Azospirillum brasilense: one gene and its partner. The protein of the gene in region 2 interacts with the protein of the main gene of each other region in a pairwise test. Links are inferred from orthologs where the notes say so. Each region holds a gene or a part of one and is shown on either strand. Other genes may lie near its edges.

What was found. The genes of interacting proteins can lie anywhere in the genome.
Region 1: the proteins of D3869_RS18035 (region 2) and nifS interact in binary tests that used the Escherichia coli proteins (3 or more experiments, as listed by UniProt). The link is inferred for Azospirillum brasilense from one-to-one orthologs.

What each region holds. Positions count from the first base shown.
Region 1 is NZ_CP032345.1:2,388,489-2,392,621, forward strand. The notes cover bases 1-2,973. They hold nifS (cysteine desulfurase NifS), read right to left. Parts: upstream 2,110-2,973; coding sequence 892-2,109; downstream 1-891. Other genes in these bases: nifV (homocitrate synthase), read right to left, coding at 1-644; nifU (Fe-S cluster assembly protein NifU), read right to left, coding at 2,113-2,973. Outside these bases: more of nifU, read right to left, coding at 2,974-3,030; D3869_RS11440 (HesB/IscA family protein), read right to left, coding at 3,079-3,459; D3869_RS11445 (hypothetical protein), read left to right, coding at 3,741-4,133. UniProt on the Escherichia coli protein: Master enzyme that delivers sulfur to a number of partners involved in Fe-S cluster assembly, tRNA modification or cofactor biosynthesis. Catalyzes the removal of elemental sulfur from cysteine to produce alanine.
Region 2 is NZ_CP032346.1:869,037-874,064, forward strand. The notes cover bases 952-3,657. They hold D3869_RS18035 (sulfurtransferase TusA family protein), read right to left. Parts: upstream 2,566-3,657; coding sequence 2,338-2,565; downstream 952-2,337. Other genes in these bases: D3869_RS18025 (exodeoxyribonuclease VII small subunit), read right to left, coding at 952-1,082; D3869_RS18030 (histone deacetylase family protein), read right to left, coding at 1,240-2,169; D3869_RS18045 (ArsR/SmtB family transcription factor), read left to right, coding at 2,841-3,200; D3869_RS18050 (DUF423 domain-containing protein), read right to left, coding at 3,218-3,622. In the rest of the region: D3869_RS18020 (polyprenyl synthetase family protein), read right to left, coding at 1-802; more of D3869_RS18025, read right to left, coding at 828-951; D3869_RS18055 (response regulator), read left to right, coding at 3,899-4,375; D3869_RS18060 (DUF924 family protein), read right to left, coding at 4,350-4,901; D3869_RS18065 (cytochrome c1), read right to left, coding at 5,020-5,028. UniProt on the Escherichia coli protein: Sulfur carrier protein involved in sulfur trafficking in the cell. Part of a sulfur-relay system required for 2-thiolation during synthesis of 2-thiouridine of the modified wobble base 5-methylaminomethyl-2-thiouridine (mnm(5)s(2)U) in tRNA.

The sequences.
Region 1 (4,133 bases), on a different replicon or contig from region 2:
CCGCCCAGCACGGCGGCCAGCGAGTTGGCGTTGGCGAGGCCGAGGTCGTCGTGGGCGTGGATCTCGATCTCCAGGTCGGTGGCCCGGCGCAGCCGTTCGATGCAGGCGCGCGTCTGGAAGGGATCGAGCACGCCCAGCGTGTCGGCGAAGCGGAAGCGGCGGGCGCCGGCCTCCTGCGCCACGGTCGCGGCGGCGATCAGGAAATCCATGTCGGCGCGCGAGGAATCCTCGCCGCCCAGGCTGACCTCCAGCCCGTGGTCGCGGGCCGTCTTGACCTTGCGTTCGATTTCCGCCAGGGCCCAGGCGCGGCTGCGCTTCAGCTTCTTGGTGATGTGGATGTCGGAGACGGGCATCGACAGGTTGACGGTGCCGACCTTGCAGTCCAGCGCCGCCTTCAGGTCGGTGTCGTGCATGCGGCACCAGACCATCAGCCGGGCTTTCAGCCCCAGCGCGGCCACGGCGCGGATGCCCTCGCGCTCCTCCGGGCCCATGGCGGGGATGCCGATCTCCAGCTCCGGCACGCCGGCCTCGTCGAGCGCGCGGGCAATGGCGATCTTCTCGTCGAGCGTGAAGGCGACCCCCGCCGTCTGCTCCCCGTCGCGCAGCGTCGTGTCGTTGATGATGGTGGAACCGGCCATCGGCATGACGTGAGCCTCGATGCGAATGCGTCGCGGTGGTTGCCCCCTCCCTGACCCTCCCCCGCTTCGCGGTGGAGGGGATTGAAGGCCCTCTCCTGCGAAGCGGGGGAGGGAGGGGACCCACGCATTGGGGAGGGTGGGGGCAACGGAGCCAGGGTGTTGTGTCGCAGACCGGGCCGGGGAACCGCGTCCCGGCGGGTGTCGTCGGGCGGGTTGCCGGGGCACGGGCCCGGCCCGGCCTGCGATCTCGGTGTTACGAGTAAACCGGGGCGAACTCCTTCGGTGCGCCCGCCTGCGACCAGTAGGGCGACAGCGAGCGCAGCTTCGCGATGATGCCGGGGACCACCGCGATCACCCGGTCGATCTCCTCCTCGGTCGTCTCGCGCGACAGGGAGAAGCGGGTGGCGCCGTGGGCGGCGGTGTAGGGCACGCCCATCGCCCGCATCACGTGGCTCGGCTCCAGCGACCCGGAGGTGCAGGCCGATCCCGACGAGGCGGCGATGCCGGCCTCGTTCAGCAGCAGGAGGATCGCCTCGCCCTCGATGTACTCGAAGGCGACGTTGCAGGTGTTGGGCAGGCGGTTGGCCGGGTTGCCGGTGACGAAGCAGTTGGGAACGGCGGCCAGGATGGCCTGCTCCAGCTTGTCGCGCAGCGCCTTCACCCGCGTGTTCTCGTCGGTCATGTGCATGAGCGCGAGCTGTGCGGCCGCCCCCAGCCCGACGATGCCCGGCGCGTTCTCCGTGCCGGCGCGGCGCGAGCGCTCCTGGTGGCCGCCGCGCAGCATCGGGCGGAAGCGCAGGCCGCGCTTGACGTAGAGCGCGCCGATGCCCTTGGGCGCGTGCAGCTTGTGGCCGGACAGCGACAGCATGTCCACCGCGCTGGTGGCGAGCGTCATCGGGATCTTGCCGACCGCCTGCACCGCGTCGGTGTGGAACACCGCGCCGGCGGCCTTGGCGAGCTGGGCCAGCTCCTCGATCGGGAAGATCGTCCCGGTCTCGTTGTTCGCCCACATGATCGAGACGATGGCGACGTCCGGCCCCAGCGCCGCCTTGTAGGCGTCGAGGTTGAGGTTGCCCCGGTTGTCCACGCCGATGCGGTGGACGGTGTAGCCGCGCTTCTTCTCCAGATAGTCGCACAGCGCCAGCACCGCGGGATGCTCGACCACGCTGGTGACGATGCTCTTCTTCTTCGGATAGGCCTCCAGCACCGACAGGATGGCGGTGTTGTCGCTCTCCGTCCCGCCGGAGGTGAAGACGATCTCGCTGTCATGGGCGGCGCCGAGGAGCGCCTGCACCTGCTTGCGCGCCCATTCGATCTTGCCGCCCACCGCGGCGCCGAAGCCGTGCATGGAGGAGGGGTTGCCGAACTGCTCGGTGAACAGCGGCAGCATCTCCGCCAGCACTTCCGGATCGACGCGGGTGGTGGCGTTGTTGTCGAGGTAGATTCCCAATTGGACGGTGTTCGCGGTCATGGCTCAGGCCCCCACCGGCAGGAGGGAGGCGGGCTTGACGCGGACGAACTCACCCAGCGCCTCGACCAGCTTGGCCTGCACGCCCATCATGGTGCCGGCGGACTGCGAACAGCCGGAGCAGGCGCCGGTCAGGCGGACGTAGATGTCCTTGCCGTCGATGTCCACCAGCTCCACGTCGCCGCCGTCGCGCTGGATCTGCGGGCGCAGCTCCTCGATGGCGAACATGATCTTCTGCATGCGCTGCACGTTGGTCAGCTTGGCCGGGGCGGCCTCGGCCTTCGGGGCCAGCGGCTTGATGGCGTCCAGCCCGACCGTGCCGGGGGCGTGGGGCTTGGGCGGGGCCAGCGCGCCGGTCTTGGCGAGCACGGCCTCCAGCACCTCCTCGATCTTCTCGTGGCAGGTCTGGCAGGAGCCGCCGGCCTTGGTGTAGTGGGTGACCTCCTCCAGCGTGGTCAGGCTGTTGACGGTCACCGCGCGCTCGATCATCGCCGCGTCGATGCCGAAGCACTTGCAGACCAGCTCGCCTTCCTCGTGGTCGTCGACCCACTCCTCGCCCTTGAAGTTGGCGATGGCGGCGCGGAGCGCCTCGGCGCCCATGACCGAACAGTGCATCTTCTCCGGCGGCAGGCCGCCCAGATACTCGGCGATGTCGCGGTTGGTGACGGCCAGCGCCTCGTCCACCGTCTTGCCGATGATCATCTCCGTCAGCGCCGACGAGGACGCGATGGCCGAGCCGCAGCCGAAGGTCTGGAACTTCGCGTCCTCGATGACCTGGCTGTCGGGGTTGACCTTCATCATCAGCTTCAGGGCGTCGCCGCAGGTGATCGACCCGACCTCGCCCACGGCGTTCGCCTCATCCAGCGCGCCGGCGTTCTTCGGGTTGAAGAAGTGTTCCTTGACCTTGTCGGTGTAGTTCCACATGACGCCTTGCCTTTCCCGCGTTACCGGGTGGGGGGAGAGTGTTCGGGGTTAGTGGGCGGTGCCGCAGCCGCCGGCCGCCGGCGCGGAGGAGCAGCTTCCCCCCGGCCCCGCCGAGAAGGACTTGCCGCAGCCGCAGCTGCCCGTCGCGTTCGGGTTGTCGAACTTGAAGCCCGCGCCCTCGACCCCTTCGACGAAATCGACCACCACGCCGGTCAGGAAGGGCTGGCTGGTCGGATCGACGAAGATCGTCACCGGGCCGAAGGTCAGCACGGCGTCTTCATCGCCCGCCGTGGCCTCCAGCCCCATCTGGTACTTCATGCCGGCGCAGCCGCCGTCGGCCACCGCGATGCGCAGTCCGGCCGCGGCGCCGCCGGATTTCGCCAGCACGCGCTCCAGGGTGTTCACCGCCGCATCCGTCAGGGTCACCATGTCTGCCGCCTCCAAATGCTCCGTCGGGCATGCCGACCGATCCTGGTCGTAGGATCAGCAAGCAGCGTGCCAAACTATAAGCTATTGATTTTCAATGATTGTCAGGTCGGCCGGCTGACGCCTTCCCGACAATTGTCGGGTCGGGGCCATGTCGGGTTTGCGACATCCTGCGACGAAAGGACGCACAATTGTTTTATGGTCTTTTGCGAAACCCGCTTGCGGCCCATACAGGATTGTCGGTCGGGCGCACGGTTTCGCGAAACAACGGAAGGGGGCGGGTGATGGAGCGGCCGGTCGAATTGCGGATGTCCAACGGGCGCATGGCCTTCGGCGAGGTGCCCGAGCACATCGACGAGAAGCTGCAGGAGGCGGTGAAGGCCCGTCCCGACGCCGCGGCCTGCGAGGCCCTGCTGTGGGAGGCGCACCGGATGGGGCCGCGCGTGCTGCCGGTCTTCTACGCGCTCTATAAATTCTACTTCAACCGCAAGCGCTTCGCGGACGCGGAGCGGGTGGCGACGATCGGGCTGGACGCCGCGGCGCGCGAAGGCGGCTATGCCGGGGACTGGCGGAGCCTGCGCGCGGACAGCACGGATTGGACGAAGGAAGGGCCGCCGCGCTTCACCCTCTTCACGCTGAAGGCGCTGGCCTTCATCAGCCTGCGCAGCGGGCGCGTG
Region 2 (5,028 bases):
TCTCCAGGTGCGCCTTGGCCTGGACGGCCAGCATGGCGGCCTGCGAGCGGGCGCGGTCCCGCCCGAGGATGGACACGAAGGTCGCCTTTCCGGCCTCGGCGTCGCGCCCGACCGACTTGCCGGTCTCCGCCTCCGTGCCCTCCACATCCAGCAGGTCGTCGACGATCTGGAAGGCCAGCCCGAGGTCGTGGGCGTAGGCGCGCAGCGCGAGGCGCTGCGGCGGCGGGGCCTTGCCCAGGATGCCGCCGGCCTCGCAGGAGAAGGCGATCATGTCGCCGGTCTTCATGCGCTGGAGCCGCGTCGTGGTGCCGAGGTCGAAGCTCTCATGCTCGGCGATCAGGTCGAGCATCTGGCCGCCGACCATGCCGTGCGGTCCGGCCGCCTTGGCGAGCGCCGCCACGAGCTGGCAGCGCACGTTGGGGTCCTCGTGGGTCGCCGGGTCGGCCAGCACCTCGAAGGCGTAGGTCAGCAGCCCGTCGCCGGCCAGGATCGCGGTCGCCTCGTCGAACTTGTGGTGCACGGTCGGCTTGCCGCGGCGCAGGTCGCTGTCGTCCATCGCCGGCAGGTCATCGTGGACCAGCGAGTAGCTGTGGACGAACTCCACCGCCACGGCCACCCGCAGCGCGCAGTCCGGATTGACGCCGAACAGCGCCGCCGACTGGCAAACCAGGAAGGGACGCAGCCGCTTACCGCCGTTCAGGCAGCCGTAGCGCATCGCCTCCAGCACACGCGATTCGGGGAGATCGGTGGTCGGCAGGAGGTGCAGGATCGCACGCTCCACATCGGCGGCCATGTCGGCCATGGCTGTCTTGAGGTCGGTCTGCACGTCAGTCGATCCGGGCGGGTTCGGTGCCGAGGGTGCCGTCGGCGGCAACGGTGATGCGGTCGATCTTGGCCTGGGCCTCGCGCAGCTTCGCCTCGCAATGCCGCTTCAGCGCGGTGCCGCGCTCGTAGGAGGAGATTGCGTCGTCGAGCTTGCCGCGCCCGTCCTCGAGCTGGCGCACGATGCGCTCAAGCTCGGCCAGCGCGTCCTCGAAGCTGAGGGCGGCGATGTCGGGGGGAATGTTAGCGAGGTCAGCCATGATCCATCCGGCCAATGATCCATACGATGGGGTGCCCGCGATGGGACCGAAAACCGAAATTATGGCTCAGCCCCCAAATGCGCAAGGCCCGCGGCGGGCGTATCACGCTCCCACCACGGGCCTAGCCGGAAGAATCGGCCGGAAGAATTCGGAAAGCTCAGCAGTACATCAATTCGCGCACATGCGCCGCGGTGGCGGAGGCGAGGGCGCGCAGATTGTATCCGCCTTCCAGCACCGACACGATGCGGGCGCCGCAATGGGTGCGGGCCAGATCGCCCAGCTTGCGGGTGGCCCAGGCGAAGTCGTCGTCGGTCAGGTGAAGCCCGGCCAGCGGGTCGCGCGAATGGGCGTCGAACCCGGCGGAGATGATCAGCAGGTCCGGTTTGAAATGGTCGATGGCCGGCAGGATGATGTGGGTCATCGCGTGGCGGAATTCCGGCGAGCCGGACATGGCGGCGAGCGGCGCGTTGACGCAGTTGCCGTACTCGCCCTTCTCACCCGCGTCGCCCGTGCCGGGATAGAGCGGCGACTGGTGGGTCGAGCAATAGAGCATGTCGGGGTCGCGCTGGAAGATGTCCTGCGTTCCGTTGCCGTGGTGCACGTCGAAATCCATCACGGCAACCCGCTGCAGCCCATGCGCCGCCCGCGCGTGGTAGGCGCCGACCGCGGCGTTGTTGAACAGGCAGAAGCCCATGGCCTTGTCATGCTCGGCATGGTGCCCCGGCGGGCGCACGGCGCAGAAGGCGTTGCGCGAATGGCCCGACGCCACCGCGTCCACCGCCGCGACCACCGCGCCGGCGGCGCGCAGCGCGGCCTCGCCTGAACCGGGGGACATCACCGTGTCGGCGTCGATGCCCGCGTGCTCCTGCTCCGGCACCAGGGCCAGGATGCGCTCGACATGCTCCCGCGGGTGCGCGCGGGAGAGCTGTTCGAGGGTGGCGAGCGGCGCCTCCTGCCGTTCGAGCATATAGAATTCTTCGGTCTCAAGCGACGCCAGCACCGCACGAAGCCGGTCGGCGCACTCCGGATGGCCCAGCCCTGTGTCGTGGTCCAGGCAGGCGGCGTGGGTGAACAGGGTGGTGAACATGCTTTTCTGTCTTTTTCGTTCGTGTTCGAGGCATTTCCCTGCGTCCATTCTTCCTGGATCGCTAATGAAAGTACAGGATGATTGCGGGGCTTATCGTCACATCCCCCAACCGCCGCCGGCACCCCTTTTGCGCGGAGGACGTGCAAGCCATCCCGCCCTTCGGCGCGGTCAGGCGCAACGCTCGATCACGAAGCGGTAGACGCCGCCCTCCTCGACGCTGGAGGCCAGCCGGTTGCCGGTGGCCTCGCAGAAGGCGGCGAAATCCTTGGGCGCGCCGGGGTCGGTCGCCTCGACGGTCAGCGTCGATCCGGGCGGCACCGTCTTCAGCACCTTGCGCGCGCGCAGCACCGGCAGCGGGCATTGCAGCCCCTTGGCGTCGAGCGTCTGGTCGGCCATCGTTCCTTGAACTCCTTCGGTCACCGCCGCAACGATTCGAGGCGGCGAGTCTAGAACGGCGGCCCGCGCGCCATCAACCCGTTGAACGGTGCTGCCCCATTGAACGGTGCTTTCGCGAAACGGGGAACATTCTTTCGACTACGGGACATCCACGGGTAGACAGCGCAGTACACTCTTCCATATGATTGAACACGAACGATAAACGGCGGTGCTGCGGCGCAGGGATTGGGCGCAACGGTTCGCTGTTGCTTGGCGCCGACAGAAACGGTCGTTTCATGAACATTGCCGATTTGCAGAGCAACGCACGGCGGGCCAGCACGCTGCTCAAGGCCATGAGCAACGAGCGCCGCCTGCTCATCCTGTGCTACCTGACCGAGGGCGAGAAATCGGTCGGCGAACTGGAGGAGTTGGTCGACCTCAGCCAGTCGGCGCTGTCCCAGCATCTGGCCCGCCTGCGCCGCGACAAGCTGGTGCGGACGCGGCGCGCCGCCCAGAACATTTATTACTCGCTGAACGGGCACGAGGCGCAAACCATCATGGCGACTCTCCATGAGCTGTTCTGCGCGCCCGTCGCCCGCAAGAAGGACGAGGGGTCCCCCACCTCCGCCGAGGAAACCAGCAGCGCCCCGGCCTGACGCGGTCCTGTCCGGTTTCAGGCCCGTCCGAAGAAGCGCCGCCCGAACAGAAGAACCGCCAGGGCCAGGACCAGCCAGCCCAGGATGAAGGCGCTGCCGCCCGTGGGGGCCGTCATGGCGAAGGGCAGCGGGCCGCTGGTCGCGGTCGCGTAGAGCGTGCCGCTGAAAAGCAGGATTCCCGCCACGAACAGCCACCCTGACAGGCGCAGCGCCAGACGCGCAGGGCCGTCGGCGGTGCGCAGCAGCGCGACCAGGGCGACCAGGGCCAGCGCGTGCCACATCTGGTATTGCCCGGCCAGCCGGAACAGCTCCTGCCCGCGCGGATCGCCGGCCAACCCGTGGCTGGCATAGGCCCCGGCTCCCACCGCGACGGCGCCGTTCAGGGCCGCGAAGGCGACCCACAGCCGATCAACCAGTCCCATCGTTCCCCTCCACGCTGGCCTTTCCACGCTGGCATTCCCGCCGCACTCCCATTGTGGGGGACGGGAAAAGTTCGATCTCGAAACCAACTGGCCCATCCTTTGCTTAGCACGGGCAGGCCAGCCATCCTACCCCCTCGGGAAACCGGGAGTCTGCGGCGGTTCGGCGCAAATTGATTTGCAAAATGCCAAAGGCTCGTCGTGAACCACATCATTCTGCACCGACAGCCGCAAGACACGTCCCAGGCCGAGCCCGTGCCACGCGCCGGGCCGGAGGGCGTGAGCACACCGCTGTCGCGCGAGGAGGACCGGCTGATCGCCTGGGCGATGGCCCGCGGCGGGCGTCTGCTGGTGGTGGACGACAGCCCGACCAACCGTCTGCTGACCGCGGCGCTGATGCGCAAGGTCGGCTTCACGGTCGACACCGCGGACGGCGGAGCGGAGGCCGTCGCCTCCGTCGCCACGGCGGAGGCTCCCTACGACGCCGTGCTGATGGACGTCGCCATGCCCGAGGTGGACGGGATCGCCGCGACCCTGGCGATCCGGGCGATGACCGGCCCGCGCGCCGCGGTTCCGATCATCGCGGTCACCGCCCACGGCTTCGCCGAGGACCGCGACCGCTGCGTGTTCGCCGGGATGAACGATTACGTGCCCAAGCCGGTCCGCCGCCCCGAGCTTCTGGCGGCCCTGAGGCGCTGGCTGGAACCCGGGTCTTCGGAGGGTGAGACCGTCAGAAGGACGAGCCCGGCTCCTTGAGGAACTCCGCCTCCTCCGGCGTCGTCTCGCGGCCGAGGACGGCGTTGCGGTGGGGGAAGCGGCCGAAGCGCGCGATGACCGCGCGGTGGCGCTCCGCGTAATCCACGACTTCCGGATCGCTGACCCGTTCCCGGAACAGGGTGCAGGACAGCTCCTGGCAGTCCATGTCCTCCTGATGCTCGAACGGCAGATAGAGGAAGATCCGCTCATCCTCGGTGCATTCCAGGTCGTAGCCCTGCTCCACCACATGGCGGGCCACCGCCAGCGCCTTGCCGTCGGTCGCGAAGGCCCGCGGCGAACCGCGGAAGACGTTGCGCGGCACCTGGTCCAGCAGGACGCAGAGCGCCAGGCAGCCGTCCACATCCTCCAGCCAGTGATCGTAGAGGCCCGCCGCCGCCGCTTCGTGATGGGGAAGCAGCGTGTCGCGCACCGTCCGGTCGAAACTGTCGGACTGGCGGAACCAGTAGGGCTTCATCGCCTCGTCGAACCAGAAATCCACGATCTCGTCGATCAGCCTGTCGGTCATCTGCACCACCTTCGCCTGGACATGGGTCGTCGTTAAAAGAACCTCGGCCAAAAAAAGAACAGGGCGCCCGAAGGCGCCCTGTCCAGTCTTAATCATCCACACCGGGCCGGGACGCGGCTCAGTGCAG